3 regions of the Martelella soudanensis genome follow, and region 2 is predicted to be linked to each of the others. Evidence: predicted binding sites of a transcription regulator. Region 2 holds the regulator's gene; each other region holds the start of a gene.
The links. Region 2 encodes PhoB, which activates phosphate uptake and scavenging genes when phosphate is short. Its sites were predicted from a motif close to TGTCATNNANCTGTCAT; they were not measured.
Positions count from the first base shown of each region.

Region 1: a site for PhoB is predicted at 1,003-1,019, ahead of HQ843_RS00865 (PstS family phosphate ABC transporter substrate-binding protein). Genes of this name have one in related genera too.
Region 3: a site for PhoB is predicted at 1,936-1,952, ahead of HQ843_RS08665 (glycerophosphodiester phosphodiesterase). Genes of this name have one in related genera too.

Region 1 covers NZ_CP054861.1:172,455-177,958, forward strand. The annotation lists gene phnD (phosphate/phosphite/phosphonate ABC transporter substrate-binding protein) at 1-15, opposite strand, end outside; gene HQ843_RS00860 (arsenate reductase ArsC) at 209-739, opposite strand; gene HQ843_RS00865 (PstS family phosphate ABC transporter substrate-binding protein) at 1,106-2,092, shown strand; gene pstC (phosphate ABC transporter permease subunit PstC) at 2,241-3,092, shown strand; gene pstA (phosphate ABC transporter permease PstA) at 3,094-4,047, shown strand; gene pstB (phosphate ABC transporter ATP-binding protein PstB) at 4,132-4,929, shown strand; gene phoU (phosphate signaling complex protein PhoU) at 4,951-5,504, shown strand, end outside.
Region 2 covers NZ_CP054861.1:1,372,741-1,378,244, forward strand. The annotation lists gene HQ843_RS06630 (M3 family metallopeptidase) at 1-232, shown strand, start outside; gene HQ843_RS06635 (carbohydrate kinase family protein) at 269-1,195, opposite strand; gene HQ843_RS06640 (orotate phosphoribosyltransferase) at 1,235-1,930, opposite strand; gene phoB (phosphate regulon transcriptional regulator PhoB) at 2,315-2,998, opposite strand; gene phoU (phosphate signaling complex protein PhoU) at 3,021-3,740, opposite strand; gene pstB (phosphate ABC transporter ATP-binding protein PstB) at 3,855-4,658, opposite strand; gene pstA (phosphate ABC transporter permease PstA) at 4,668-5,504, opposite strand, start outside.
Region 3 covers NZ_CP054861.1:1,790,345-1,795,848, reverse strand. The annotation lists gene HQ843_RS08680 (ABC transporter substrate-binding protein) at 1-278, shown strand, start outside; gene HQ843_RS08675 (amino acid ABC transporter permease) at 385-1,059, shown strand; gene HQ843_RS08670 (GntR family transcriptional regulator) at 1,141-1,827, shown strand; gene HQ843_RS08665 (glycerophosphodiester phosphodiesterase) at 2,020-2,883, shown strand; gene HQ843_RS08660 (extracellular solute-binding protein) at 3,374-4,723, shown strand; gene HQ843_RS08655 (carbohydrate ABC transporter permease) at 4,858-5,504, shown strand, end outside.

The DNA of each region.
Region 1 (5,504 bases), 1.2 Mb from region 2:
AAGAGCACGACGCATTTTATTATCTCCGATCATTGTTTGGATATCATTTCGGCCGGGCTTAGCAGCGTTTTATTACAGCTATACAACGCTGCGGCCCCGGTGGCCGTTTTCAGGTCAATGATAATGAAATTCCCGACTAGCAAAGCTGCGGTGACCCCGCGCCGATACCGCTGCAAAGGCCTTGAACCGGAAATGTCTCATTCGGCATTCACTCGCTCTTTGCCGCGAGGTCCGTTGCGCCTTCCATACGGCCGATCTGGTTCAGCCTGCTTTCCAGCGCCATTTTTTCGATTGTCTCCACCGGAAGGCTCAGAAACGCCTTGATCCGGCTTTTGAGGAATTGTGCCGTTTGCACAAAGGCCAGTTCCTTTTGCGCATCCGTCCCCTCGACAGCGGCGGGGTCTTCAATCCCCCAATGCGCCCGCTTTGCGGCCCCGCGCGCTATCGGGCAGGCCTCTCCCGCCGCGCTGTCACAGAGCGTGAATATGAAGTCGAACCGGGGCGCATCGGGGCCCGAAAAGGCATCCCAGCTCTTCGAGTGGAGCCCCTCAATCGGGTAGTCCTGCGCCGTCAGCACCTTGAGCGCGAGCGGATGAACAGCGCCTTTCGGTCGGCTACCTGCCGAAAAGGCCTGAAAGCGACCTCTGCCCTCCGTGTTGAGAATGGCTTCAGCCATGATCGACCGCGCCGAGTTTCCGGTGCAGAGAAAGAGAATGTTGAAGTTCTGATTGCTTGTCATGGCCGAACTCTCATTTTCATGTCGGTGTGGAAAATGCGCGGAAGCGCCGTTTGCCAGTAGCGTCGTGACTGTGACCGGACGCCGACCCGCGCAAAGCCATGCCGGCAAGGCGGGTCGGCAAGGCGGATCGGCAAATCGATTACGCCGTCGCTTTGGCTCCGGACTGGCTGAAACCTCCTGTTTCACCCGAATGCCGATTGCACTGGATCTTCGCGACACCCGAACGAGCCGCTGCAAGTCGCAATAAACCATCTATGTTGCAATTTCATGAAACTGTAACAAGACTGTGTTTTACCGTCCTCCGGGGACCACCCGTTGAAACCCGAATGGATTCGACACCAGATCCAGCCAGGAGAGATTATTCCAATGAAAAAGATACTTTCAGTCACCGTTCTCACCGCAGCCTCACTGCTCGCCTATCAGGCCGCAGCCCAGGAAGATGCCATCCAGGTTGACGGCTCGTCGACCGTGTTCCCCGTATCCGAGGCGTTTGCCGAGGAATACCAGATCGCAACCGGCAACCGCGTCGTCGTCGGCGTGTCCGGCACCGGCGGCGGCTTCAAGAAGTTCTGCCGCGGCGAGACCAGCTTCTCCGGCGCGTCGCGCCCGATCAAGACCTCGGAAGCGGAGCTTTGCGCCGAGAACGGCATCGAGTTCCTCGAAATGCCCGTCGCCATGGACGCGCTGGCCGTGATCGTGAACCCCGACAACCCGATCAACTGCATGACCGTCGAAGAGCTGAAGACGGCTTACGAGACCAAAGCCCAGGGCGTCGTCAACAACTGGAACCAGTTGAACCCGGAATACCCGGACCAGCCGCTGACCCTGTTCGGCGCCGGCACCGATTCGGGCACCTATGACTACTTCACCTTCGCCATCATCGGCGAAGAGGGCGCCTCGCGCGGCGATTTCACCGCGACCGAAGACGACAACATCACGATCCAGGGCGTGTCGACCGACGTTGATGCCATCGGCTTCCTTGGTCTGGCCTATGTCGAAGAGAACCGTGGCCGCGTGAAGCCGCTGGAAATCTCGTTCAACGGCGGTGAGTGCGTTGCGCCGACCACCGAAACCGCGGCCAGCGGTGAGTATCAGCCGCTGACCCGTCCGCTGTTCATCTACGCGAACAAAGAGCATCTGGACACGAAGGCGAATGTCGAGGATTACGCGAAGTTCATGTTCAACCCGGAACTCGCACCGGAACTCGTGTCCTCCACCGGCTATCTGGCGCTGCCCAGCAAGGCGTTCTCGCGGGCTGAAGAAAAGATCAATGCCCGCGCGACCGGGTCGTTCTTCGACGGCGGTTCCAAGGTCGGCGTCACGCCCGACGATCTTCTGAAGGCTGCCAACTAAGGGCTGGTCACCTTTGCGGCGGGTCTTCGGACCCGCCGTATCCATTTTTCGGACAAGCGAGGTTGCCGTGCCCGTAAATTCCATTCCCAGTTCAGCGGAACTCATCAACAGCGGTTTTGTCAAAAGACGGCGGCTGATCGACCGGGGCATGAGGGTTTTTCTGTTCCTGTGCGCCGCGCTGTCAGTGTTCGTCACATTCGCCATTGTCTATATTCTGATACGCGACTCGGCCGGGTTCTTTGCCCATGTGCCGCTGTTCGATTTCCTGTTCGGCACGATGTGGACGCCGGTCTTCGCAGACCCGCAATTCGGGGTGTTGCCTCTCCTGGCCGCGACATTGCAAACGGCGGGGCTTGCTATGATCATCGCGGTGCCTTTCGGCCTGATCATGGCGATCTATCTCAGCGAATATGCCAAACCGGCGGTGCGTGAGACACTGAAGCCTGCGCTCGAAATGCTCGAGGCGGTGCCCACGGTGGTCTATGGCTATTTCGCGCTTCTGGTGATGACGCCATTTCTGCAACAGTTCATTCCCGGGCTGAAGGGGATCAACCTGCTGGTGCCCGGCATCATCCTCGGCATCATGATCCTGCCTTACGTGGTCTCTGTCTCTGAAGATGCGATGCGCGCCGTGCCCAACAGCCTGCGCGAAGGCGGTTACGCGCTCGGCATGGCGAAATGGCAGGTGGCGACGCGCATCGTCATCCCCGGCGCGTTTTCGGGCATTACCGCCGCTTTCATCCTCGGCATGTCGCGCGCGGTGGGCGAGACGATGGTGCTGGCGATCGCAGCAGGCCAGAACCCGAACCTGACATGGGACCCGCGCGAGGGTGCCGCGACAATCACAGCCTATATCGTGCAGATGAGCCTCGGTGACGTGGCGCATGGGTCGGTCGCATACGAGTCGATCTTTGCGGTGGGTCTTCTGCTCTTTGTCATCACGCTCACCTTCAATGTCATCGGCTTCTACCTGCGCCGCAAATTCCGCGAGGCATACTGAGATGGTTACCACAACCGAAGGAACGTTTGGCAACGGTGTCTCGACCAACCAGGAGGCGTTCGACGCCGTCGCGCGCGCTAAGAAAAGAGACATCATCTTCGCCTCCGGCGGGGTGATCGTCATGGCCATCGCAATGGCGCTGCTTCTGACGCTGATCGGCGATCTGGTCATTCGCGGGGCCACCCGCATCAGTTACGATTTCTTGACCAGCTATCCGTCGCGCGTGCCGGAGCGGGCGGGTATTCTGTCGGCATGGGTCGGCTCGCTTCTGGTCATGCTGGTAACCGCTTTCCTCGCCATTCCCATCGGGATCGGCGCGGGGCTTTATCTGGAGGAATATGCCAGGAAGGGGTGGCTCTCGAACTTCATCGAGATCAACGTGTCCAACCTCGCCGGCGTACCTTCGATCATCTACGGTCTTCTGGCGCTCGGTCTCTTCGTCTACGGGTTCAACCTCGGCAAGACGATCCTCGTGGCCGGCATGACGCTCGCATTGCTGATCCTGCCGATCGTGATCGTCTCGACCCGCGAGGCGGTGCGCTCGATCCCCGCGATCATCAAGGAGGGTGCTTATGGCCTTGGAGCCGATCAATGGCAGGTGATGTGGCACTACATCATACCGGCAGCGCGGCCTGGCATCCTGACCGGCGCCATCGTGGGCCTCAGCCGTGCCATCGGCGAGACCGCCCCGATCATCACGATCGGCGCGCTGACCTTCATCGCCTTCCTGCCGCCGGCACCCGTGACCGGAGCGTTTCCGTTCATCTCCTTCGCCTGGCTCAACGACGGATTCACCGTGCTGCCGATACAGATGTTCAACTGGATTTCCCGGCCTCAGGCTGGTTTTCACACCGCCGCTGCCGCAACCGGTGTGGTGCTGATCGCGCTCACCTTCTCGCTCAACGGCATCGCCATCTGGATCCGGTACCGGCTCCGCAAAGGACACAGGAACTGAACCATGACTGATGATAACATGACCGTCGAAAAAGCAGACGCCGAGATCGAGAAAGCCAGACTTCAAGATGAACGCGAGGCGGCCATGCCGCCTCCGATCAAGGCTGCGGCAGAGAGCGACGCGCTACGCGCCCGGATTGAGGATTTCAGCTTTTACTACGCCAACGGCTTTCAGGCGATCAAGAGTGTCAGCATGCCGATCCTCGACCGCAAGGTGACGGCGATCATCGGGCCCTCGGGATGTGGCAAGTCCACGCTTCTGCGCAGTCTCAACCGGATGCATGATCTCTACCCCGGCAACCGCTACGAGGGACGGGTAATTCTGGAGCCGGAGGGCGAGAACCTTGTCGGCCGCGATGCCGATCCAGTGCTGGTGCGGCTGCGCATCGGCATGGTGTTCCAGAAACCGAATCCCTTCCCCAAGTCGATTTACGAGAACGTGGCTGCCGGCTTGCGCGTGCGCGGGATCAGCAAACGCCAGGTGATCGACGAAGCGGTGGAAAGCGCGTTGAAGCGCGCCGCGATCTGGGACGAGGTCAAGGACAAGCTCAATGGCTCGGCCTACGACCTTTCGGGCGGGCAGCAGCAGCGTCTGTGCATCGCACGCGGTCTGGCTCCGAACCCGGAAATCCTGCTTCTGGACGAGCCGACATCGGCGCTCGATCCGATAGCGACGGCCAAGGTAGAGGATCTGGTCCAGGAGCTTGCGCAATCGGTGACCATCGTGATCGTCACCCACAACATGCAACAGGCGGCGCGTATCTCGCACCGCACGGCATTCATGTATCTGGGTGAACTGACAGAATTCGGTGAAACAAGCCAGATATTCAACAATCCCAAACATCCCCGCACGGAGAACTACATCACCGGGCGCTACGGTTGAGGAGATGCCGAAAGGAAGCAAATGGAAAAGCGACATACACTGCAAGCCTTTGAACAGGCACTGAGCGACCTGTCCGCCGCCATCCTGATCATGGCGGAGCATGTTCAGTCGATGGTAGCAAGCGCTGCCCATGTGCTTCTCGACAACGATCTGGTGCGCGCCGGTGAAGTGGTTGAAAACGATCTGGTCGTGGACCGCGAATTGGAAACGATCCGCGCCCGCTGCCTGGATATACTGGTGCGCTACCAGCCGGTGGCCGGTGACCTGCGACAGGTCATCGCCATCGAGCACAGCGCGGGAAACCTTGAGCGCGCGGCGGATCATGCCAAGAATATCGCCAAGCGCGCCATTGCGGACCGCAACTCCCGGATATCGGGGGATGCAGCTGAACTGTTCAGACAGTTGCATGCCGCGGTGCTGGGAGCATTGGAAGATGCCGATGATGCCCTTGTGCGCCGGGATGTTGACCTGGCGCACAAGGTGGTGCGCGGCGACAGGCGTATCGATGTGATCCATGACGACCTGTTTCACCTTGTTCTGGCGGGCAGCCGGCGAGACACCTCGAAACTGAAATC
Region 2 (5,504 bases):
CGATGGCTATTCCGCAGGATATTATTCCTACATGTGGTCCGAAGTGCTCGACGCCGACGCCTTCGAGGCCTTCGTGGAAGCGGGCGATGTCTTCGATCAGACGACCGCCAGCCGGCTCAAGACGGAAATCCTGACAAAGGGCGGCTCGGTTGCCCCCGAGGCGGCCTATCAGGCGTTTCGCGGCCGCATGCCGGGCCCGGCGGCAATGCTGAAGGGCAGGGGGCTGGTGTAGGTCTAGGCACGGGTCAGGCGTGACCCGCGCGCCGGCTCACAGCCCGATTTCGTGCGCGAAGGGCGGGTTGGCGCCGGCGCGGGATACGGTGACGGCGGCGGCTTTTGCGCCGAGCGCCAGCGCATCGCGGATGGCGTCGGCTGAAAGCGACTTCACCTTGTCCTTGGTCAGGAGGCCGGCGAGATCGAGCGAGGCGAGGATGCCGGCGTCGAAAGTGTCGCCGGCGCCGACGGTGTCGACCACCTCGACCTTTTCGCTGGGGACTTCGACCTTTTCCGTGGCCGTGTAACCGATCGCGCTGTCACTGCCGCGGGTGATGACGACAAGACTGGCGCCGGCCGCGATCCAGCGGCGCGCCTTGTCGTCGAGCGAGCCGTCCAGTCCGAACCAGTCGAGGTCCTCGTCGGAGAATTTCAGAATGTCGGATTTCGCCGCCATCCGCTCGATCCGGGCGCGATGCTTTTCGGCGTCGGTGATGAAGCTTGGGCGGATATTCGGGTCGAGCGAGATTACGCGCTTTTCCGCCTCGCGCATCAGCAGCGCCTCATAGGTCGACCCGCAGGGCTCCGGGATCAGGCTGATCGCGCCGAAATGCATCGCGCTGCAATCATCGCCGATCACCGGCAGGTCGTCCTCGGTGATCATCCGGCCGGCGGTGTTCTCGTCGTAGAAGGCGTAGCTTGCCGAGCCGTTCACCAGCTTGACGAAGGCGAGCGTGGTCGGCCGGTCGGAGGTTGCGACATAGGAATGGTCGACCTTCGAGGCGTCGAGCTTGTCACGAATGATATCGCCCATCAGGTCCGATGAAAGGCCGGAGAAGAAGCCGGTCGGCCGGCCGAGCCGGGCAAGGGCCACCGCCGTGTTGCAGACCGCGCCGCCGGCATAGGGCGAGAACGCCGGCTCGCCGCCGGTGGTCTCACGGGGCAGCATGTCGATAAGGGCTTCGCCGCAGCACAGGATCATGGTCTTCTCCCAATTTGTTCTTTTCGCGTCCGGGCCGGGTCAGACGGGCAACACGTCAACGCCGCCGCGCGCCTTTGACCAGGCCATCGGCCGATCGAGGAAATCGGCGACGGAATCGAGCGTTTTCGCATCGAACCGCTTTTTCTCGCGCGCCACCGCCAGCACGTTCCGCCAGGTCGCGATGTAATGGAGGTCAACGCCGCCACTCTCGAATCGTTTCCCGGCTTCGGTGAAAATATCGTAGTAGAACAGTGCCATGCCATGCTTCACGATACCGCCGGCATCGCGGATCGCATTGATGAAGTTGAACATCGAGCCGCCCGCCGTGGTCAGGTCCTCGATCACCAGCACCCTCGCGCCCTCGTTCATATGGCCCTCGATCTGGGCGTTCTTGCCGTAGCCCTTCGGCTTCTTGCGGCAATAGATCATCGGCAGGTCGAGACGGTCGGCGAGGAAGGCGGCAAAGGGAATGCCCGCGGTCTCGCCGCCGGCCACGCAGTCGAACTGTTCGAAGCCGGCCTCGCTCATGATCTTTGCGGCGGCGAAATCCATCAGGGTGGAGCGGATTCGGGGAAAGGAAATCAGCCGACGGCAGTCGATATAGACCGGGCTCACCAGACCGGAGGAAAGCTTGTAGGGCTCATCGGGGGAAAAATGCACCGCCTCGATCTCCCACAGCATGCGGGCCATCAGATCGGCCATCACCACCGGCTCGGTAAAACTCGCGCTCGTCATCATCATCCCTTTCGTCTGACGGTTCTGTCCGTGCCCTGTTCGGAGGGAAAAATCAATCGCTGGTGCAGGAAAGGACAGTGCTTTGGTGGTCTGAGGATAAAGAAACGATGAGGTATCGCAATGACGGTGGGCGGTATTAACGGAATTTCCGAAGGCGAGGCGCCGATGAAGCGCATCGGCATCGCAGTCTTCCACCCCCTCGCCCCGCAGGGGAGAGGGTGGCGCGAATGCGCCCGGTGAGGGGAGGGTCTTGCAACTTTCCGTGGCCGGACAGGGGGTGAAAACCAGTGCCGCGAGCGTTTCAACCACGGTGATGCAGCTTGCCCTCATCCGGCCTACGGCCACCTTCTCCCCAAGGGGAGAAGGGGACGACTGAGAGGCCCCTCACACTTCCATCGAATAGCCCGCGCCGCGCACGGTGCGGATCACGTCCGGCATCTGCGAGAAGTTGAGCGCCTTTCTGAGACGGCCGACATGGACGTCGACGGTGCGCTCGTCGACATAGATGTCGTGGCCCCAGACGCCGTCGAGAAGCTGGGAGCGGGAAAATACCCGGCCCGGCGAGGTCATCAGGAATTCCAGAAGCCGGAACTCGGTCGGCCCGAGCCGCACTTCCTTGGCCTTGCGGTGGACGCGGTGGGTCTCGCGGTCCAGCTCGATATCGCCGCATTTGAGCACGCTGGACAGCACTTCCGGCCGGGCCCGGCGCAGGATCGCCCTGACCCGGGCCATCAGCTCCGGGGTCGAGAACGGCTTGACGACATAGTCGTCGGCGCCGATCGCAAGGCCGCGCACCCGCTCGCTCTCCTCGCCGCGCGCCGTCAGCATGATGATCGGCAACCGCTCGGTCTCGGGCCGCATGCGCAGGCGCCGGCAAAGCTCGATGCCGGAAACGCCGGGCAGCATCCAGTCGAGCAGCAGAAGGTCCGGCACCCGCTCCTGCAGCCTGATCTCGGCCTCGTCGCCGCGCGAGATCGTCTCGACCTCGTAGCCTTCGGATTCGAGGTTGTAGCGCAGCAGGACGCTCAGCGCTTCTTCATCTTCGACAACTGCGATCTTCGGAACCATCTCGTGCCTCTGTCAAATGGTTTCAGGACTTGCTCTCGCCGGAGCCGACCGAGGGCGACATGTCGTCCTTCGGGCGTTCTCCCTGCGGCTGCGAGCCGGTGGCGATGTAGTAGATCATCTCGGCGATGTTGGTCGCATGGTCGCCGATGCGCTCGATATTCTTGGCGCAGAACAGAAGATGCGTGCAGGTGGTGATGTTGCGCGGATCTTCCATCATGTAGGTCAAAAGCTCGCGGAACAGCGAGGTGTAGATCGCGTCGATCTCCTCGTCGCGCTCGCGGATCGAATTGGCCTTGTCGGCCTGGCGCGAGGTGTAGGCGTCGAGCACTTCCTTGAGCTGCAACAGCGCCAGTTCCGACAGGTGCTCGATGCCGTGGGCGAGCTTGCGCGGCACGCCGGTGCCCTGCACCGAGATCACCCGCTTGGCGGTGTTCTTGGCCATGTCGCCGACGCGCTCGAGATCGGCTGCGATCCGGATCGCGCCCATGATTTCGCGCAGGTCCGTTGCCACCGGCTGGCGTCTGGCGATGGTGACGATCGCCTTTTCGCCGACCTCGCGTTCGGCCTCGTCAAGCGCCAGATCCTCGGCAATCACCTTTTCGGCGAGCTCGGTATCGGTGTTGACCAGCGCCACGACGGATTGCGAGACCATTTCCTCCGCCATGCCGCCCATTTCGGAAATCCGGCGCTGGAGGTATTTCAGCTCGTCGTCGAACGCCGATATGATATGCGAGTGTGCCATCTCTGTTTCTCCTGAGAGCCTGTCCGCGTTTCGTTGAATCGCGAACACGCTCTAACCTCTTGTTTTACCGCGCGTCCGGACGGAAAACCGGTGTCCACTTTTCCTGGACGCGCTCTAACCGAACCGGCCCATGATATAATCCTGGGTGCGGCTGTCGGTGGGATTGGTGAAAATCGTGTCGGTGTCGTCCTCCTCGACCATGTAGCCGAGATGGAACATGGCCGTGCGCTCTGAAACGCGGGCGGCCTGCTGCATCGAATGGGTCACCATCACGATGGTGTAGTTCTGTTTCAGCTCGCTGATCAGTTCTTCCACGCGGGCGGTCGCGATCGGGTCGAGCGCCGAGCACGGCTCGTCCATCAGGATCACCTCGGGGCTGACGGCGATCGCGCGCGCGATACAGAGCCGCTGCTGCTGGCCGCCCGAAAGGCTGGTGCCGGGCTCCTGCAGGCGGTCCTTGACCTCGTTGAACAGGCCGGCCTTCTGCAGGCTGGTTTCCACGATCCGGTCGAAATCGGCGCGGTGGCGGGCAAGGCCGTGAATGCGCGGGCCGTAGGCGACATTCTCGTAGATCGATTTCGGAAACGGGTTCGGGTTCTGGAACACCATGCCGACGCGGGCGCGCAACTCCACCACGTCGATGCCGGAAGTATAGATATCCTCGCCGTCGAGCGTGATCGCGCCGGTCACCCGGCAATTGTCGATCGTGTCGTTCATGCGGTTCAGCGTGCGCAGAAAGGTCGACTTGCCGCAGCCCGACGGGCCGATCAGCGCGGTCACGGCATTCTGGCGGATATTGAGGTTGACGTCGAACAGCGCCCGCTTCTGGCCGTAATAGACGGAGACATCCTTGCCGGCCATCTTGTAGGTTTGTTCGTTCATATTTGGGCCCATTGTCTTTTTCGCATCAAGGTTCATCTCCGCCTCCTACCAGCGCCGCTCGAAGCGGCGGCGGAGAATGACCGCGGTCAAATTCATCAGGATCAGGAACACCAGCAGCACGATGATCGCCGCCGAGGTGCGCTCGACGAAGGCGCGCTCGGCCTCGCCCGCCCACATGTAGATCTGCACCGGCAGCGCGGTCGAGGGATCGAGCGGGCTTGCCGGATAATCCGCGACGAAGGCGACCATGCCGATCAGCAGCAAGGGCGCTGTCTCGCCGAGCGCGCGGGCAAGGCCGATGATCGTGCCGGTCAGGATGCCGGGCATAGCGAGCGGCAGCACGTGGTGGAACACCGCCTGCATCTTCGAGGCGCCGACGCCGAGCGCTGCCGAGCGGATCGAGGGCGGCACCGCCTTGAGTGCGGCGCGGGTGGCGATAATGATCGTCGGCAGCGTCATCAGCGTCAGCACAAGGCCGCCGACGAGGGCCGCCGAGCGCGGCAGGCCGAGGAAGCCGATGAACAGCGCCACGCCCAGAAGTCCGAAGACGATCGACGGCACGGCGGCGAGATTGTTGATATTGACCTCGATGACATCGGTGAACCGGTTCTTCGGCGCGAATTCCTCGAGATAGATCGCGGATGCCACGCCGAGCGGCAGCGACAACACCAGCACGATGCCCATCATGTAGAGCGTGCCGACGAAGGCGACGCCGATGCCCGCCGATTCCGGACGCGAGGAGGCGCCATGGGTGAAGAAGCCGGTGTTGAAGCTTTTGTGCAGCCGGCCCTCGGCCTTCAACTCCGCCATCCATGCGGCCTGCTGGTCGGAGACGCGACGGCTGGCTTCCGGCATCGACAGGTCGATCTGGCCCTTGTTGGC
Region 3 (5,504 bases), 420 kb from region 2:
TCGATCTCGGCGCCGGCCGCGTCGATGCCGCCGTCTCCGACATTCCGGGCATGGAATACCTGTTCACCAAGATGAAGGGCTTCGCGGTCGCAGGCCGGATCAAGACCGGCGAGCAGTATGGCATGATGATGTCAAAGGACCATCCGCAGCTCGACGCCATCAACGAGGCGATCACCACGATGAAGGAAGACGGCACGATGGCCGGGATCCACGAAAAGTGGTTCGGCTCTGCGCCGCCGGCAGGCTCCTCCACCGTCACGGTCTTCGCCATCCCCTGACCGGAAACCCAGAGGGCGCAATACAGCGCCCTCTACCGCTTGCTACCGCTTTTGTTTCCGCGAGGCGCGGGCGAACGCATGCCGCGCTCACCGAAAGTTGCCGCCAATGACCCTGGTCGAAACCTTCTTCAATACCGAAGTGCTCGTCGCGAGTATTCCGTTGCTGCTGCGCGGGCTGACGAACACGTTGATCCTCGGCGTGCTCGCCATCCTGATCGGCGTCAGCGCGGGCCTGCTGATCTGCGTGTTCCGGCTCTACGCGCCGAGGCCGATCCGGTTTCTGACCGTCGCCTATATCGACGTGTTCCGCGCCATGCCGGTGCTGGTGGTGCTGATCCTCGTCTACTACGCGCTTCCCTTTGTCGGCATCCGCTTCTCGGCCTGGACCTCGGCGATCCTGTCGTTCTCGATGGTGATGGCCGCCTATTCGGCGGAGGTGTTCCGCTCCGGCATCGAAAGCGTGCCGGACGGCCAGTTCGAGGCGGCGGCCGCCCTTGGCCTTTCCTTTCCCGTCACCTTGTGGAAGGTGATCCTGCCGCAGGCGATCCGGATCGTGATCCCGCCGACCACCAGCAATTGCGTCTCGATGTTCAAGGATACAGCACTTGCCTCCACCGTCGCGATGCCCGAACTCCTGAAGGAGGCGCAGGACGCCCAGGCGTTTTACGCCAATCCGACGCCGCTGATCGGCGCGGCGATCATCTATCTGGTGTTTCTGCTGCCGCTGGTGCGTCTCGTCGCCGTACTGGAACAGCGGTTCCGCAGGGCGAAAACCCGCTGACCGGCGGGCTCGCCGCTTGACTTTGCCGCCTCTTGCCCCGACAGACGGTGACAGGCTCGCACCACCTTGAAGAGAGGCGCAATGATCAACAACGGGCTTTCCAGGATTTCGTCGAGGATGACCGTGCAGGACGGGGTCTACGAGCAATTGCGCCACGCATTGATGTGGGGCCAGTTCGAGCCCGAACAGGTGACCACGATCTCCTCGCTCGCCGCCGAATTCGGCACCAGCCATATGCCGGTGCGCGAGGCGCTGCGCCGGCTTGCCGCCGAAAAGGGTCTCGAGATCAGCCGCAGCGGCTCGGCCCGTGTGCCCGCCGTCTCGCGTCAGCGGCTCGACGATCTGTGCTGCGCGCGCACGGCGCTCGAGGGGCTGGCGACCAGGCTGGCGACGCCGCGCATGAGCAAGGCCGACATCGACCGCTGCCTCGCGCTTGCCCGCGATCACGAGGCGCTCGGCCGGGAGGGCCATGTCCACGAGATGCTGCGCAAGAACCAGGAGTTCCACTTCGCGATCTACGAGCTTTCCGGCTCCGAAGTCCTGCCGCAGATGATCGAGACGCTCTGGCTGCGCTTCGGCCCCTATATGCGCATGCTCTCCGACCTGGTGATCCAGCAGCTCAATGCGGGCACCATCCACCCCTATTCAACCTATCACTACGAAATGATCGAGGCCTTCCGGCGCGGCGATGCAGAGACGGCCTCCGCGCTGATGGTCAAGGATATCGAGGCGACGCAGAGCCTGCTGCAGGACATGTGCCCGATCTGAGGTTCGCGGGCAGCAATCAGCGGCACGGAAAGAGGGCTTTTCACGAGCCCAAGCTGTGATATCGAAAGGCCGTGGCACTGCTTGGCCAGCGGATCGAAGCTTCCCGGCTTTCATCCAGCCTTCAAGAATGCCGGATAGAGGTGGCGGGCCGCGTCGGCGGCATGTCGGAGCGGATGAAAGCGAAACTATACCATGTCGGATATGCAGGGACTTCACCTTGAGCTGAATGGCCGCAAGACGCGGCTGAAATGGCACCAATTGCGCAAGCGGGTCGCCGATCCCACCTTTTCGCTCGCCGTGATGACGGAGGGCTTCGAGATCGGAGCCTCGATGGAGCTCGATCTCAGGGTGCGCGCCGATGGCGGTTTCGCCGTCGTTCATGATGACACGCTCGAAAGCGAGACCGATGCCCGGGGCCTGGTCTCCGCGCTGACCCGCGATGATCTGGCCAGCATACGCTACGCCCCGGGCGGCGAGCCGCTTATCCTCTCCGAAGATCTCGGCCGGCTGCTGCGCAGCGCCCATCCGGACGCGCTCTTGCAGTTCGATATGAAATCGGATCTCGATGAGGTCGGAGAAGCCGGCATTGCGCATCTCGGCCAGATCATCGGCGCCAATACCGGCAATATCATCATCTCGGCGACCGATCTCGACCTGATCGCCGCGATGCGCGAGACCCTCCCCGCGGTCGCGCGCGGTATCGATCCTTCCGAGGATATCGCCGAGGCCTGGCTGAAAGACGGGTTTTCGGCCGCCAGGGACGTGCTCGATGCGGCGCTTGCCGGACCGACCGGCGCCGGCACCATTTACCTGCACTACCCGCTGGTCCTGAAAGCCGCCGACAGCGGGCTCGACATGATCGCCGCCTGCCATGACGCCGGCATGCTGGTCGATGCCTGGACTTTCAATCCCGCCCATCCGGAGCACGGCCTGGCGGCGGGAGAGCTTGAAACGGTGCGACGCCTCCTCGAACTCGGCGCCGACCAGATAACCACCGATGAGGCCCCGGCCCTTGAAGCCGCCTGGCGCGCGGCGCGGGAACCCGCTTCCGGTTGACGCTGGAATAGGTCGGGGTAGAGCGGGAACGGTTTGCCGTCCGCTTGGAACAGAGAACCGCGTTTCACGGAAACGCCGTCCAGGTTCCTGACAAAATCCCTGCCGAGTTCGTCCGTTATGCCGGTCCCGAGTTGGCCTGATGGGCCGCCTGCGCTGAATTTCAGACAAGGCTGTTTACGCGCAAGGGCTTGCGCTCGCCGCCAGACCGGCCGGAAACCTTTCTTTTTTGTACACGTGTACAATTGTCATGTACACGTGTACAAAATGTCATGTGGGCGTCATGAGGAGGACTTAGGTCATATCTTGCGTCCGATCGGCGAAGGCTAGTTTCCGCGGTTTTGGAGGACGTGCGCGGGTAGTTTTCGCTTCACCGGCATCGCTCAAAATCGGCAGGCCCGGTTTCACCTATGGCGATGCGATATGACAACACGGGCAGGGCTTCCGTGACATTTTCGGAAGACTTCATGCTCAGGGACCTGGAGAGATCCGTATGAGTATCAGGGCATTTATCGGCACCGCTACCATTGCCATCATGGCCGCGACATCCGGCGCGGCGCTTGCCGAAGACTATACCATCACCGTCTGGTCGGGAGGAACGGACGAAAACTCGCTCTACCGCGTCGACGCCATCGAAATGGCGGCCGACTATCTCGAACGCGAGGCCGCCATTCGCGGCGACGAACTCAACATCACCGTCGAAAAGCAGGTCTGGTCGGGCTGGGACGATTTCAAGCAGGCGGTGACGCTTGCCGCCGAATCGGGCACCGCCCCGAACATCATCGTCACCGGCCATGAGGATATCGGCCCGTGGTCGCAGGCCGGCATTCTGCGCCCGATCGAGGACTATGTCGATTTCGACGCCTGGCCGCTCAACCAGCTCTATGACAACCTCATCAAGGTGTCGAGCTATGACGGCATGATCTGGGGCATTCCGCAGGACGCCGAAGCCCGCCCGTTCTTCATGTCCAAGCCGGACCTGAAGGCGATCGGCTACACCGATGCCGATATCGATGCGCTTCCGGGCAAGATCGAAAGCGGCGAATATACGCTTTACGACATGCTCGATGATGCCAAGAAAATGCAGGATGAAGGTGTCGTCGAACCCGGTTACGGCTTCGGCCCGCGCGTCAATAACGGCACCGATTACTGGCAATTCTATCAGTCCTTCGGCGGCGAGATGGTCGATCCCGAGACCGGCAAGCTGGTCTTCGACAAGCAGGCCATGACCGACATGTACCAGTTCTTCGTCGATGCCGTGGCCATGGGCGTGACGCCCGCGACCTATCTCGGCGGCGAGTGGGACACATTCCACACCAATGTCGCGACCGGCAAATACGGCGCCTGGCATGGCGGCACCTGGCACAAGCTGCAATGGGAAAACCAGTACGGCCTTGAGAACTTCTTCGACAACGTCTCGTTCTCGCTGATCCCGGCCGGCAATGAAAACGGCAGGCCGAACACCATCACCCACCCGCTGGTCTACCTGATCTCGACCCAGGGCACCGACGAAGACGCGGCGATCTCCGCCGAGCTCATCGCCGTCGCCTCCGAGCCGCGCATCAACGCGCTGCATGCGGTCCAGTCCGGCCATCTGGCCATCGGCGAAGCCGAAGCGGCCATTCCGTTCTACGCCAATGACCGCTGGGCCAGCGAAGCAACGGAAATGCTGCTTCCCTATGCCAACTCGATCCCGAACAATGCCGATTTCGGCGTCTACTGGGAAGCCATGTTCAAGGGACTGGAAGCGGCCTGGACCGGCACGACCTCGGTCGAGGACGCCGTTAATCAGGCCCAGGCGACGGCCGAAAACGGCCTCGGCGACAAGATCATCGTTCGCTGAACGGACCGATGATGAACGACAAAACCTCCGTCGAAAGAGGTCTCCGCCCGAGCGTGTCCGCACGCTCGGGCGATGAAGAGACCGTCCGCGCCGCCGGCAGGGGCCGTACGCGCGTCAGCCCGTTCGGGCTGATCATGCTGGCCCCGGCGCTTATGTTGCTGCTCGCCTTCTTCTTCGCACCGGTGGTGCTGACGGCGATCTTTTCCTTCACCAATATGACGAGCGCCACGGGCATTACCGGCGGCGCCTATGTGATCAGCCCCAATGCGCTGCGCAATCTCGAATGGCAGGGCATGGACAAGGCGGTTACCGGGAGCCTGAGCGGCACCTCCATCACCGTCGACGGGCCGGCCCTTGCCCGCGCCGCCGAGGCCGGCGTCGACCCGGATTTCCTCGATGATATCGAAGGCCGGTTGATGGGCGAGCACTTCGATGATGCGCGCAGCTTCAAACGCGAACTGAAGACGCTGCCGAACCGCCCGCGCCGCATACGCGATCTCAAGCTTGCGGCCGAACCCTTCAGCCAGTCGATCCTCAACACCCGTTTTGCCACCCGCGACCAAGCGGTGGCGGCGATCGATGCGGTCGCTCCCGACCTTTCGCCGGAGAACCGCGACACGGTTCTCACCGCCGCCTATACCGGCTGGGTCTGGACCACCGACAATTTCGAGCGGCTCGCCAGCGCCCCCGCAACCGGGCGGCTGGTGGCCAATACCGCGCTCTATGTCGGCCTGACGCTTTCGATCTTCAATGTCGGGCTCGGCCTGTTTCTGGCAATCGC